3 regions of the Caballeronia sp. LP006 genome follow, and region 3 is predicted to be linked to each of the others. Evidence: predicted binding sites of a transcription regulator. Region 3 holds the regulator's gene; each other region holds the start of a gene.

The links. The regulator LexA, encoded in region 3, represses DNA repair genes until DNA is damaged. The targets are predictions, from matches to a motif close to ACTGTATNNNNATACAGT.
Region 1: imuA (translesion DNA synthesis-associated protein ImuA) is a predicted target of LexA. The motif match lies at 1,633-1,650, and genes of this name have one in related genera.
Region 2: imuA (translesion DNA synthesis-associated protein ImuA) is a predicted target of LexA. The motif match lies at 2,012-2,029, and genes of this name have one in related genera.

The regions. Positions count from the first base shown of each region.
Region 1 covers NZ_JARTVW010000005.1:2,207,511-2,211,691, reverse strand. Annotated here, with positions in the region: partial or broken gene tnpC (IS66 family transposase) at 1-1,484, shown strand, start outside; gene imuA (translesion DNA synthesis-associated protein ImuA) at 1,717-2,580, shown strand; gene P9250_RS26895 (DNA polymerase Y family protein) at 2,465-4,117, shown strand; gene P9250_RS26890 (error-prone DNA polymerase) at 4,125-4,181, shown strand, end outside.
Region 2 covers NZ_JARTVW010000006.1:329,060-333,240, forward strand. Annotated here, with positions in the region: gene P9250_RS32095 (DNA polymerase Y family protein) at 1-1,353, opposite strand, end outside; gene imuA (translesion DNA synthesis-associated protein ImuA) at 1,277-1,990, opposite strand; gene P9250_RS32105 (hypothetical protein) at 2,403-2,759, shown strand; gene P9250_RS32110 (SOS response-associated peptidase family protein) at 2,809-3,768, shown strand; gene P9250_RS32115 (hypothetical protein) at 4,139-4,181, shown strand, end outside.
Region 3 covers NZ_JARTVW010000005.1:1,972,759-1,976,939, reverse strand. Annotated here, with positions in the region: gene P9250_RS25800 (universal stress protein) at 130-639, shown strand; gene P9250_RS25795 (DUF2939 domain-containing protein) at 799-1,416, opposite strand; gene P9250_RS25790 (hypothetical protein) at 1,575-1,901, opposite strand; gene lexA (transcriptional repressor LexA) at 2,069-2,746, opposite strand; gene P9250_RS25780 (sulfate ABC transporter substrate-binding protein) at 3,016-4,050, shown strand.

The DNA.
Region 1 (4,181 bases), 230 kb from region 3:
GCTCAAACTGCAGGAAACGGTTAAGTCGCAACAAGTCGTGTTGGCATCGCGCGCAGCCGAAGTCGAACACCTGAAGCTGCTCATTGCCAAGCTGCGCCGTATGCAGTTCGGTCGCAAGTCGGAGAAGCTGGACCATCAGATCGAGCAACTCGAGTTGCGCCTCGAGGAGCTTGAGGCCGACGAAGGCGCGGCGCCGGTCGAAATCCCAAAGACGCCGCGCGCGGTTGTGGAACAGGCACCGCGCAAGCCACTGCCTGAGCATCTGCCGCGCGAGATCCGGACGCACTTGCCCGAATCTGCCGGGAAGTGTTCGGAATGCGGTGGCGAGATGAAGTCGCTGGGCGAAGACGTCGCCGAGCAACTTGAGTACGTACCGGCAAGCTTCAGGGTCATTCGTCATGTGCGCCCGAAGTTTGCGTGCGTGTGTTGCGATCACATCGCTCAGGCGCCTGCACCGAGTCGTCCCATCGAACGCGGTCTCGCCGGCGCAGGGCTGCTGGCACACGTGCTGGTCTCGAAGTTCGCAGACCACGTGCCGCTTTATCGGCAGTCGGTCATCTACGCCCGGGAAGGCGTCGCGCTGGATCGCTCGCTGCTTGCGAAGTGGGTCGGTCACGCGGCAACATTGCTGCAGCCGCTTGTAGAAACACTGCGTGCTCACGTGATGTCGGCGACGAAACTGCACGCGGACGACACGCCAGTTCCAGTGCTGGCACCGGGCAACGGCAGGACGAAGACCGGTCGCTTGTGGGTTTACGTTCGCGATGATCGTGCGTCAGCTGACATGACGCCACCGGCGGTGTGGTTCGCCTACACGCCGGATCGCAAGGGCATCCATCCGCAACAGCATCTCGAGTCATTCAGCGGTACGCTGCAAGCCGACGCATACGGGGGCTACCAGGCCATCTACGAAAGCGGGCGCGTCACCGAGGCGGCTTGCTGGGCGCACGCGCGACGTCAGTTCTATGAATTACACGCAGCGCGTCCCAATGCGTTAAACACTGAAGCGCTTGAGCGCATCGGCGCGCTATACAGGATTGAGGAGACAATCAGGGGCAAACCGCCCGACGAACGCCGTGTGTATCGTCAGGCGCATGCGCGGCCACTACTCGATGAGTTCCATGCGTGGCTCAGAACGATGCTGGCAACGCTCTCGCGCAAGTCGGACACGAGTCGGGCGATCCTTTATGCGCTGAACCGGTGGGAAGCGTTCACACGCTATTGCGATGATCGACAACCTTCCAGTCGAGCGCGCGCTACGCGGGGTGGCCATAGGGCGACGTAACTACCTGTTCGCAGGCGCAGATTCTGGCGGTGAACGTGCCGCCGCAATCTATAGCCTCATTGGCACCGCAAAACTGAACAGCCTCGATCCTGAGGCATATCTACGCTTCGTGCTCGCACGCATCGCCGACCATGCGATTAACCGCATCAACGAACTCACACCGTGGGTCGTTGCCAATCAGCTCCGCACCGCAGTCTGAGAATCACAATCGCCAGTCAAGACGTTGCTGGTGCCGCGCTTACGACGCAAGCACCAAATCTCCATCCAGAAACATTCAAATCCCCTCCAGTCGTCCGTCTCAAGCCCGTCTAAACTTACATCGACCGTTTACCTCGTCGCCTCGAAATACTGTATAAATATACAGTACAAAAGGGTTGCCGAATGCTCTGGGCATGAGCAGGCTCTTGCATTCGGGTGGACAGGGAAGACTCATGGGTGCAGCACTTTCACTGCTCGATATCGGGCTGACATCGCGCCTGCAGCAGCAGCTTTGGCAAGGCGAGCAGGTCGGCGTGTCGGACGCGGGTGTCGTTTCGAGTGGCTATCGGGCGCTCGATCTGGTCTTGCCAAATACCGGCTGGATGGCCGGCGCCGTCACTGAATTGCTTATCGAAGAATGCGGGGTTGGCGAGGTCAGGCTGCTCGCGCGTTCGCTTCGTGAGTTGGTGACGAAAAGAGGCCGCACCGTCATCTTCGTAGCGCCTCCCTGGATGCCCAATCCAGCAGCGTTCCGGTCGATGAACATCGCGCCGGGCAAGCTGGTCTGGGTCAAAGCGCCCGAGGATCAGGTGCTATGGGCGGCCGAGCAATCGCTCAAACAGGATGGCAGCGGCGCGGTCTTGATCTGGCTGCCCAAGGCGCGGCCCGATGCGCTGCGTCGTTTGCAAGTGGCCGCTCAGGAATCGCAGTCGCTGGTGTTTCTGTTCCGCCCGCTCGATGCCGCGAAGCAATCCTCCGCGGCACCATTGCGCATCGTCTGCAAACCGGTGCTGCCTGCGCACGCGCAGACAATGAATCGTCGCGAATGGATGCAGGTGGTCATGCTCGAAATCGACATCATCAAGCGGCGTGGTCCGTTGCTGGAAAAACCGCTGCAGTTGCGTTTGCCGCTGCAAATGCCGGCATTGCCTGAGCACATTCGTCGCGCGGATCAAGCCAGGAGAGCACGAGAGGTCAATCATGTTGTGGATAGCGGTGACATTGCCGCTTTTATCGCTCGAAGCAGTCAGGCCGCCATCGATGCCGTCGATCTCGACGAATTCGACCTCGCCTGGAATGGACTCGACGCCCGGTAAAGCGCCCGTCGGCAATTCGGTTGCGAACGCGGACGATTCCGGTCAGCCATGTTTTGCGCTCGCGGATCACGCGCGCATTCTGCTGCCCGATCTCGTCGCGTTCCGCCTCGGCGTGCGCCCGGGCAGCACGCGCTCGCATGCGTTCGCGCTCGCGCCGCGGCTCACTTTGCTTGCCGTCGATATCAGCGAAGAGCAGCGCGCGCTCGAAGCAGTGGCGTTGTCCTTGCTCGCGTTCACGCCGAAGGTCGTGCTTGCACATGCGAATACTGTGTTGCTGGAAGTCGGCGCGAGCATGCGGCTTTTCGGCGGCTTGCGCAGCCTCTTTGCAAAGGTGCGCTCCACGGTGAAAGATTGTGGCTTCACGTCCCGGATGGGCTGTGCGCCGACCGCGTGGGGCGCGTGGCTCCTTGCGCACGCGCGCACGCGACGAGTGGCGAAACGCGTTCGTATTGTGAAAGAGGCAACACTCGTGCGCGCGCTCGATGCCTTGCCGGTGTCTCTCGTGCCGTCGGCGGCATCGCATGGCAATGCGTTCGAGCAGATTGGTTGCGTGACGCTCGCCGACTTGCGTCGCTTGCCGCGCAAAGGCGTGGCGCGGCGTTTCGGGCAGGGCATTCTGCAATGGCTCGCGCAAGCTTACGGGCAGGCGCCCGATCCACGCGAAGCGTTTTGCGCGCCGGCATCGTTCGAGGCGAAACTCGAGTTGCAGGCGCGCGTCGAAAACGCCGATGCGCTGTTGTTTGCGGCACGCCGGCTCGTGTTGCAACTCGCCGGTTGGCTGAACGCGCATCACTCGGCTGTCAGCGAGTTTTCGCTTTTGCTCGAACATGAATTGGCGGCGCGCAACGCACCCAAGACATCGACGCTCAAGATTGCATGGGCTGTGCCGACGCGCGATGCCGAGCACATTCTCTGGCTGCTGCGCGAAAAGCTGAATCAGGCAACCTTGATCGCGCCGGTGATCGAGATGAAGCTTTTGGCCGACAAGGTCAGCGAGCACGAGCCGCCCGCCGATACGCTTTTCCCCATGCCGGGTTCCGATGCCGACTCGATGGCGCAGTTGCTGGAGCGTCTGAGCGCGCGACTCGGCGCGGAAAATGTCGTGCAATTGAGCGAGCGGGAGGATCATCGGCCGGAAGCGGCGGTGACGGTCGAAACGTATCAGCCTGAACGTAAGGCCAAGCCCAAGCGCGGAAAAAAGTCGCGCGCGAAAGAGGGCGTCGAAGCGCCGACGCCAGACGACACGGAAGAAGAAAGCGCGGAATCGTTCGAGCTTCCCGACCAAGCCGTGCCTTCGCAGCCGCGGCCATCGTGGATTCTCGAAACGCCGCAAAAGCTGATGTTGCGCAACGAGCGGCCGTTCTATCGTCGCGCGTTGAAGCTCATCAGCCGGACCGAGCGTATCGAAGCGGGCTGGTGGGACGGCAACGGCGTTCAACGCGATTACTACGTCGCCTCCGACGATCGCGGCCGCATGTTCTGGGTGTATCGCGAGCGTCTGACGGGCGACTGGTTTCTCCACGGTTTTTTCGGATGACGCCGCCATGGAAGATTTGAGCGACCTCATCGGCCTGGGCGGTGGCGACGGCAAAGGCAAGTTC
Region 2 (4,181 bases), on a different contig from region 3:
GCGCGTCACGAGTTCGCCGTCGTGCCAGCCCGCTTCGATGCGCTCGCCAGCGGAAACGAGTTTGAGCGGCGAGCCGTAGAATGGTCGGTGGTTTTTGATCATGAGCCGCACCGGCTCGTTGAGTAGCCAGGTGGGGCGCGGAAGTTCGGCCGGGGGCGGACACGCTTGGGCGGTGTCCTGGACCGGTATCCACTGATTGGCGTGTTCAGGCCGGTGGTCTGAGGTGGGCGCAGGCCGCAGGACATTCTCAGGCCCCAAGCGTGCCACCAGCAATTCGAGCAGCCGCTTGTGATCTTCCGTCGAACCGCCCGGGTCGGGAAACAGCGAATCGCTCGGCGGCTCGGCCGGCTGGACTCGGGATGCCGTCAGCCGCACGGCGATGACGGCTGCTTCGAGCTCGATACGTCCAAGTCGCTCTCTGAGCAGGCGGACCAGGTGTTCCTCGTGCCAGGTGGGTTCGGCAAGCGCAATGTCGATCTGCGTGGGCTCAATGGCCTGACGACCGCGCTCGTGTTCCAGCGTGATCGTGGCCTGCGTGAGCGCGAGTTGCTGCGCGCTCAGCCAGCCGCACAGTTGGACGATCAGACGGCGCGCGGAAAAGAGAACGGCCTCGGCATGCTCGACCCGATCGGGCAGTTCGGTGCGCGCGCTGAAAGCGGGTGGCAACTCAAGCCACTCGTAGAGTTCAGGCGACAGGCCATAGGCGCGGTCAAGCGACTCCAATAAGTCCACGCCACACCTCTTTTTAAGCCCTGCACGCGGCAGGCGTCGAATATCGTCGAGCACTCGGCAACCGAGACCATTGAACCAGTCGCTGAACGACCGAATCTCCGGCACCACCACGAAAGGCAGCACGCCAAGGTGGCGTTCGAGCGAACTCATCTTGAGTACGCGTCTGCGCCCGCGCTTGGCGAGCAGCCACGCGCCCTGGCCGGTCGGCGCCACGCTCATGCGGGCGGTGACGCCGATCGTCCTGACCGTCTCGTTGATCTGCCGGCACACCTGTCGAATGCCGCCGAAAAGCCGAAGACTGGCGGTGACATCGACAATGAGGGTTTCTTCCTCGCGCATGGCGACCTGCGGCGAGAAGCGAAGCAAGGCAAAGGCGACTTCACGCTGTACATCGTGTTCACGCGTCGGGTCGCGGTCAACCATCAGCGCATCGGCCGCGAGTGTCGTGACACCTCCTCGTTTCATTCCCACTCTCACCCCCGCGTCTTGTGCTGCCTGGTCCAGCACAATGACCTTGTCGCGTTCCAGCACCACATATCCGTGTTCAGTCGGAGGCGACCACCTCGGACGGAATACCTCCAGCGAGAGCCGGGGCAGGAAGATGGCGACGAATACGGCCATGGGGGCTGAGCAGGATCGGAGACGGTTGAAGGTGGATGGAGAGTGACTCAGTTCGGGTGGGTCCTCGTCGCTTGATGATGTCGACAACGATGCCGCCGTCGGCGGGCCGCACCCCCAGTCGTAACGTCGCGGGTGACGAATCCTGGGCGGCGGCGAGCGGTCGAACCAGAATCAGGAGCGTTTCGGTTGCTTGTGCCGCCAGATGCAATCGCCGCAACGCCTCAGATCGAATGTGCTGCTGCCAGAAGAGCAGGGCGCCACAACTTCGTGCGTTCAGTACGCGCTCGGCGCACCAGAGCGCATCCGCGGTCTTCGGCGCGCGCAGCATCGTGAGCTTGTTCAGCGGCACACCCAAGTAGGCGAAGGCGATGATGTTTGGCACATGCGGGGCTTGCAGGAGAGCGACCGGTCGTTGGCTCGCGGCAATCAGCGCGGGATTGAGCAAGCGCATTTCGCCGATTCCCGGCTGCTGGACGAGCAACTCGACTAAGGAGCCAATGGGCCAGCCCCCGCCGGGTAATTCCGCCGACAAAGCCGCGTAGCCGGTGTCGATCGTCTTGCCGTAGGCCCGCGCGAGTTGCGACCCACGCCAGATCGCAGGATGGATCGCTTCAATGTGCTTGGGCAGAGCGGCCATGGCAAAGGAGGTTCCAAAAACACTGTATGAATGTACAGTGGTATCTTAGCGCAGAAAATGAAGCAGTGAATTGCGCCCTTTTAATTGGAACCGAAAAAAGCTGATCAATAAGCTTAGCCCAGACACTCCTTTTCGGAGATCGCCGAAGCGTGACCAGGCTATGTCGCGCATTCGACGTCGTGACCATGGACGAAGCGTTTCGCGCGTAAAAAGCGGCCAGCCGACGTTTTTGCGCAGGAGAGAGGGTGTGTGGTTCGAACGAAGCCTCTTGATGATTTCAATCGCTGGGAAGTCGACGGCAGGGTGCGCGATCGCCAATACTGTCGAGGGGCGACCCGCAGCGCGTCCGCATCTGCAACCGAGGTCGGTCGATCGGTAACATAGTGGAATACGGACGAAAAGCAGGATCGACATGATGAAACCTGACATCGACGAACTGACTGGCGCACGTGCGGATTTGCTCTGCTTTCTGGTGGCGACCATAGCCGCGTCTTACGCTTTGACGCACGAATGGCGCGTCGATCACGTGGTGCAGAGCTGCCGTATCTGGCTTAAGCGCAATCTCGTCACGATGGACTGGCTCGCGCGCATCCGCATCGGCCAACTGGCCCTCAAAATTGCGCGACGCGATTTGAAGGGAGCGGGCATTGCCGTGCGCCAGGCGGACGTGCAGGCACTGTTCACGAGCGATATGGGCCTGAACCACGCAAGCGCGGTGGTGCAGAAGATGATGCGGCTGTGCCGTGAGGCCACCGGCACGGCGAGCTAGCGGCCCCTTTTAACGATCGGATTGAAGCTCAATACCCTGGGAGACAGCAGTGTGCTACTCGGCGCAGATTCAGGCGGACTACCGGAAATACGTCAAGATGTTCGGCGCGCAAATGGACATTCGTGAGTTTGCGCGCCTGTTCTGGGAGCGCGCCGAAGGTAGCAAGGCCAAGATTCCGAAGGCGATGGAGGACGCATTTCGCGAGCCACAAAGCGACGACGAACGCCAAATCAAAGCATTCATCGATCGGTTCAATGTCGAGCAGACCTCAAAGATCGAGCAGGAGCTTTTCAGGCAGCGCACGCGTCTTGCAGATGCTGAGCGCACGCTGCAAACAAAAACTACCAAAGCCGCTACCGAAAGCAAGCGGATCGCAACTGACAAGATCGAAGCCTCGTTACGACGCCTGGAGGACCTGAACCGAACCGAGTTTAGGCCACGCGACGCAAGGATCTTCCCGGGCACGTTCGCACCGGTCCTGGTGATGGAGAACGGCGAGTACGTCATCAAGCCAATGCGCTACCAGTGCCGAATCGCAGGCAAACCGGCCAACTACGACGTGAAGTACCCCGGCACCTACAATGCACGGCGCGACAATCTCGAAGGATTCTGGAAGCCGTGCTTCGGTCACACGCATGGCCTCATGCTGGTCGATGTTTTCTACGAGAACGTCAGCAAGGCAAAGATGGAAGGGACGCTGCTGGAGAGCCACGAGCGGGACGAGAATGTGGTCCTCGAGTTTCGCCCGAACAACGGGCAGCTGATGTATGTCGCTTGCCTGTGGTCGAAATGGAGCGCACCGGGGGAGCCTGACTTGCTCTCCTTCGCGGCCATCACAGACGAACCGCCGCCGGAAGTGCAGGCCGCTGGCCACGACCGCTGTATCGTCCCAATCAAGCCCGACAACGTCGAGGCATGGTTGAATCCAGACGCCTCCAATTTGGCCGCGCTCTATGCGATCCTCGACGATCGCGACCGGCCCTACTACGAACACCGGCTCGCTGCTTAGGCGGGCGTGCGCTGCGCAGCTCCAAGCCGACGCCGCTAATACGCAGCGATTGATTCAAAGAGACGCTGATCGTCCCGGTCCTGACTAACATGTCGCGATAGACATCCTGGGAGGACGCGTGGACAAACTAGAGAAACACCAAAGAACGCGATCGAAGCGCTTGCTGGCTTTGCAGTTTGCAGTCGCGAGCATCGCTCACACTGAACGCGTAATTTGCGAATTGCACGCGGGCGATGCTTGCACAGTGGGCCTGGAGTGCTCTAGGTCACCGCTCTAGATGGCTCGCAAGCTCCCTCGCTTCGAGCCTGTCGGCATCAGAGAAGGCCGCACGTTCTGGCGCAAGTATCGGGGCAACGCGGACGTCGAGCGCATGTTGCTTGAGATCGCGCAGGCGCGGGAAGTCATGCAGCAGA
Region 3 (4,181 bases):
CGGTGTGCGCTAGCGCTTGTTGCCGTGTAAGCGTTTTCCATCGTTGCCACGCATGAGGCGACCTACCATGATGAAGATGCGCCGCACTCGATTTGCCGACACCATCGGCTACGCGGCAGGGAGATCATGATGTCAGGCTATCGAAAAATCCTGTTGTGCTACGACGGCTCCAGAGAGGGCCGCAAGGCGTTGCGTCAGGGCGCGAATCTCGCGCTTGCCTTGAACGCGGAGACGCACGTGCTGGCGGTGGTGGATATGCGTTCGAGCATTGCGCAAAGCGCCGGTCTTCTGACCGACATGGCATGCGGACGGTTCGAGGATGCCGCACGCGATATCCTGCAAGAAGGCGTGGAGTGGCTGCGCGAACGCGGCTTGCAGGCGCAGGGGCATTTCGCATTCGGGCATCCGATCGATGAAATCGCCACGCTGGCGGAAAGTCTCAAGGTCGATCTGGTCGTGGTCGGCCATCGATGCCGCAGCGGTCTCGCGCGCTGGTGGATGGGCGCGGGCAACACACCGCTGCTCGATCGCGTGTCATGCAGCATATTGGTTGCGGTTTGTCAGGCAGGTGAGTCGGCCGAAGCGGAAGATGAGGCGGCTTATGCGGCGAAGCCGGACCGGGCCGAAGTAAGTGTTTGAGGATAGCTTTGCGCGATGAGGCTGGCCTGCGTCGGCCAGTGCTCTTTTGCGCTATCAGCGCCAGCTGCCGTCTCCTTGCGTGACGGCCGCGCACGCTTAACGCCGCAAAAAATGCCATGAAGCGCTTACCGGCACTTTAATGGTTGTCCAACAACGAACTCACCCGTTCAAATCAACCGCAACCAGCTTCCACGTTATCAACCCGTACCGATGAAAGATCGCGGAGTACCGCGCATCGCCGGCACCGTGCTGGTAGGTCACCACGAACGTATCGAAGCTGCGATATCCGGCCGTGGTCTGCGGTGGTTGTCGCGGCGGTTCTTGAGTCGCAACCATGCTCGATGCCGCTTCCGACGGCGGTGAACTCGCCGCCGCCTGACCGTCTCGAACCGGTGGCACGACATCGGGTGGATGCTCGCCTGGATCTCCCCGCGGCGGAATGCCATTCAAAATCGCGGCGACGCCTTCGGGCGTAGCGTAGGAATCCACCAGCGGCCCTACGAGCGCCGCGCCGATCATTGCACCGATGATCGCGAGCGGATTGCCGCTCTTCTGGATATCGACGCGCCGCGTCAGCAGTGCGCCGACTTGCTCTTTGAGACTTTCACGCAGTGCAGGGAAGTCGACGTATTCGTTGACGGTCTGTGCATCGCGCGCATCGGCCGCGTGCTTGACGCGGTTCAGCGCGATATAGGGCGACGCATAGACAAGGCTTAACCCTGCAACGATGAAGAGAATGACGAGCGCGGCGACGAAACAACGCGTAGTGCGGGACATGCGAAGGAACGACCCCTGGCGTGACATGGGTGACATGAAAGAACGATTGACCATGTTCACGCCGGATATATCCCGAGCTTCATTCCTTGCAGCCGATAGATTGCGGACTGCCTGCATTGCACATAACTCAAATTCACTCGGCAAACGCTCGACCGCGCTCAGGCCAGAATGCCGCTGCTAACGCCGGCGCGTTCCTCGTCGATACACCGGTCGATCATGCGCGACACCTCGCCGATATTGCCGACCATGATTACCCGCGACTCACTGCGATACACCCGCACCGGCGCGCGCTGTTCCGATTCCGCATGCACCGCGCTATTGAGCGACACACGGGCGAAGGCGGGTTGACGCGACGGCAACGCGGGCATCTCGTCGAAGAGATCGGGCGCCGCTTCAGGTCGCGCCACGGCGCATGAGATCAGCGAGCGCAAATGACGCAGACGGCCAAACTGACGAAAGGGCAGCAAACGGGCGAAACGTTCCATGATGACTCTCCAGACGGCGGACGACAGACGACAGACGATAGGACGCACCGCGGCACGCCGCGAGCGGTGGCCGTCATGCTTGTAATTTTTGAAACGTGCCGCGTCGCGCGAGGGCGAGGAGGCGAAGCGGGCGGCGATGTTGACGCGCCGCGCGCTCGAGTCGTGCGTTAGAACTCGCCGGAGCGGATGAGCCCGACCGCGATTCCTTCCAGCGCGAAGTCACCGCTGCCGGAGCGCACGAAGATGTTTTCGTAGTCGGGATTCTCCGCGACCAATTCCACGCCATCTGGCCGGCGCTTCCAGCGTTTCACCGTGACATCGTCGCCAATACGCGCGACCACGATCTGCCCGTCTTTCGCTTCATTGCGCTTCTGTACGGCAAGCAGGTCGCCGTCGAGAATGCCCGCGTCGCGCATGGACAAGCCGCGCACCTTCAGCAAATAGTCGGGCTTGCCCGAAAAGAACGCAGGGTCGCACGCATAGTGTTGCGAGATATGCTCCTGCGCAAGGATGGGGCTGCCCGCCGCAACGCGCCCGACCAGCGGAAGCGACAACTGCATGATGCTCTGATGCGGCAAGGTGAACTGATGCGGAAGATCGTCCGAACGGTCGATGCGCGCGGAGCCTCCCAACAGGCGGATGCCACGCGACGAACCCGCCGCGAGTTCGATCACGCCCTTGCGCGCCAGTGCCCGCAGATGTTCCTCGGCGGAGTTCGCGGAGCTGAAGCCAAGCTCGGCAGCGATCTCGGCACGCGTGGGCGGAAAGCCCGTGCGGTCGATGGCTCGCTGGATGAGCTCGAACACTTGCTGCTGTCGCGCGGTAAGTTTTGAGGGTTTGGTCACTTGCTGGAGCCTCGGCGCACTGTATGGATGGACAGATGACTGTATTTTTATACAGTATTTCGCGCTTTTCAAGCTTTACTTGAAGTTCGTCGCCAGATCCTTTACTGACAAGGCTGCAGCGCGCTCGAACCGTCTCTACTTGCCTCTCAAACCGCGAAATAACCCGCTTTAGCACTTTTGTATCTAAAAAAGTGAGAAACAATTATTTCTAATCATATAAGCTCGCCTTTAGACTGATTCCGTCAATTCGATAAGACGGAGAACGGGGAATGTATAGCATCAGGGCTGGATTGAAGGGCGGCGCGAAACAACTCTTTGCCGCGCTGGCGATCACGGCGGCGAGTTTCGGAATCTCGGCCACCGCGCACGCGGACACGTCGTTTCTGAACGTCTCGTACGATCCGACGCGCGAGTTGTATCAGGACTTCAACCAGGCCTTTGCGAAGAAGTGGAAGGCGGACACCGGCGAAACGGTCACCTTCAAGCAATCTCATGGCGGTTCCGGCGGCCAGGCGCGCGCGGTTCTAGACGGGCTTCAGGCAGACGTCGTGACGCTTGCGCTTGCTTACGACATCGACGCGCTCGCCTCCAAGGGCATCGTCGGGACGGACTGGCAGAAGCGTCTGCCGGACAATGCATCGCCGTACACGTCGACCATTGTGTTTCTGGTGCGCAAGGGCAACCCGAAGGGCATCAAGGACTGGGACGATCTCACCAAGCCGGGCGTGTCGATCGTCACGCCGAACCCGAAGACCTCGGGCGGCGCGCGCTGGAACTATCTGGCGGCGTGGGCGTATGCGCAACACAAGCCCGGCGGCAACGAAGAGACCGCGAAGGAGTTCGTGACCAAGCTCTACAAGAACGCAGGCGTTCTCGATTCCGGCGCACGCGGCGCGACCACCAGCTTCGTGCAGCGCGGTCAGGGCGACGTGCTGATCGCATGGGAAAACGAGGCGTTCCTGTCACTCAAGGAATTCGGTCCGGAGAAGTTTCAGATCGTGGTTCCTTCGGTGAGCATTCTGGCCGAGCCGCCGGTGGCGGTGGTGGACAAGGTCGTCGACAAGCACGGCACGCGCAAGCTGGCCGAAGCGTATCTGAAGTATCTGTATAGCGACGAAGGCCAGCAGATCGCGGCGCGCAATTTCTATCGTCCGCGTTCGGACAAGGTGCCCGCAGAGCTGACCAAGCAGTTCCCCAAGCTCAAGCTCTACACCATCGACGACACCTTCGGTGGCTGGACCAAAGCGCAGAAGACGCACTTCGCGGACGGCGGCGTGTTCGATTCGATTTATCAGCCGCAGTAAGCAGGCAAGAGACCGGGCGCCGCGAGGCGCTCGAGTCGCAATGAAAGCGGCCGCAAAGACGGCCGCGCATGACGAGACAAAAAAACAGTGCGCTTATCCCCCGGCGCCGAAGGCAGGACGATCAAGGATGA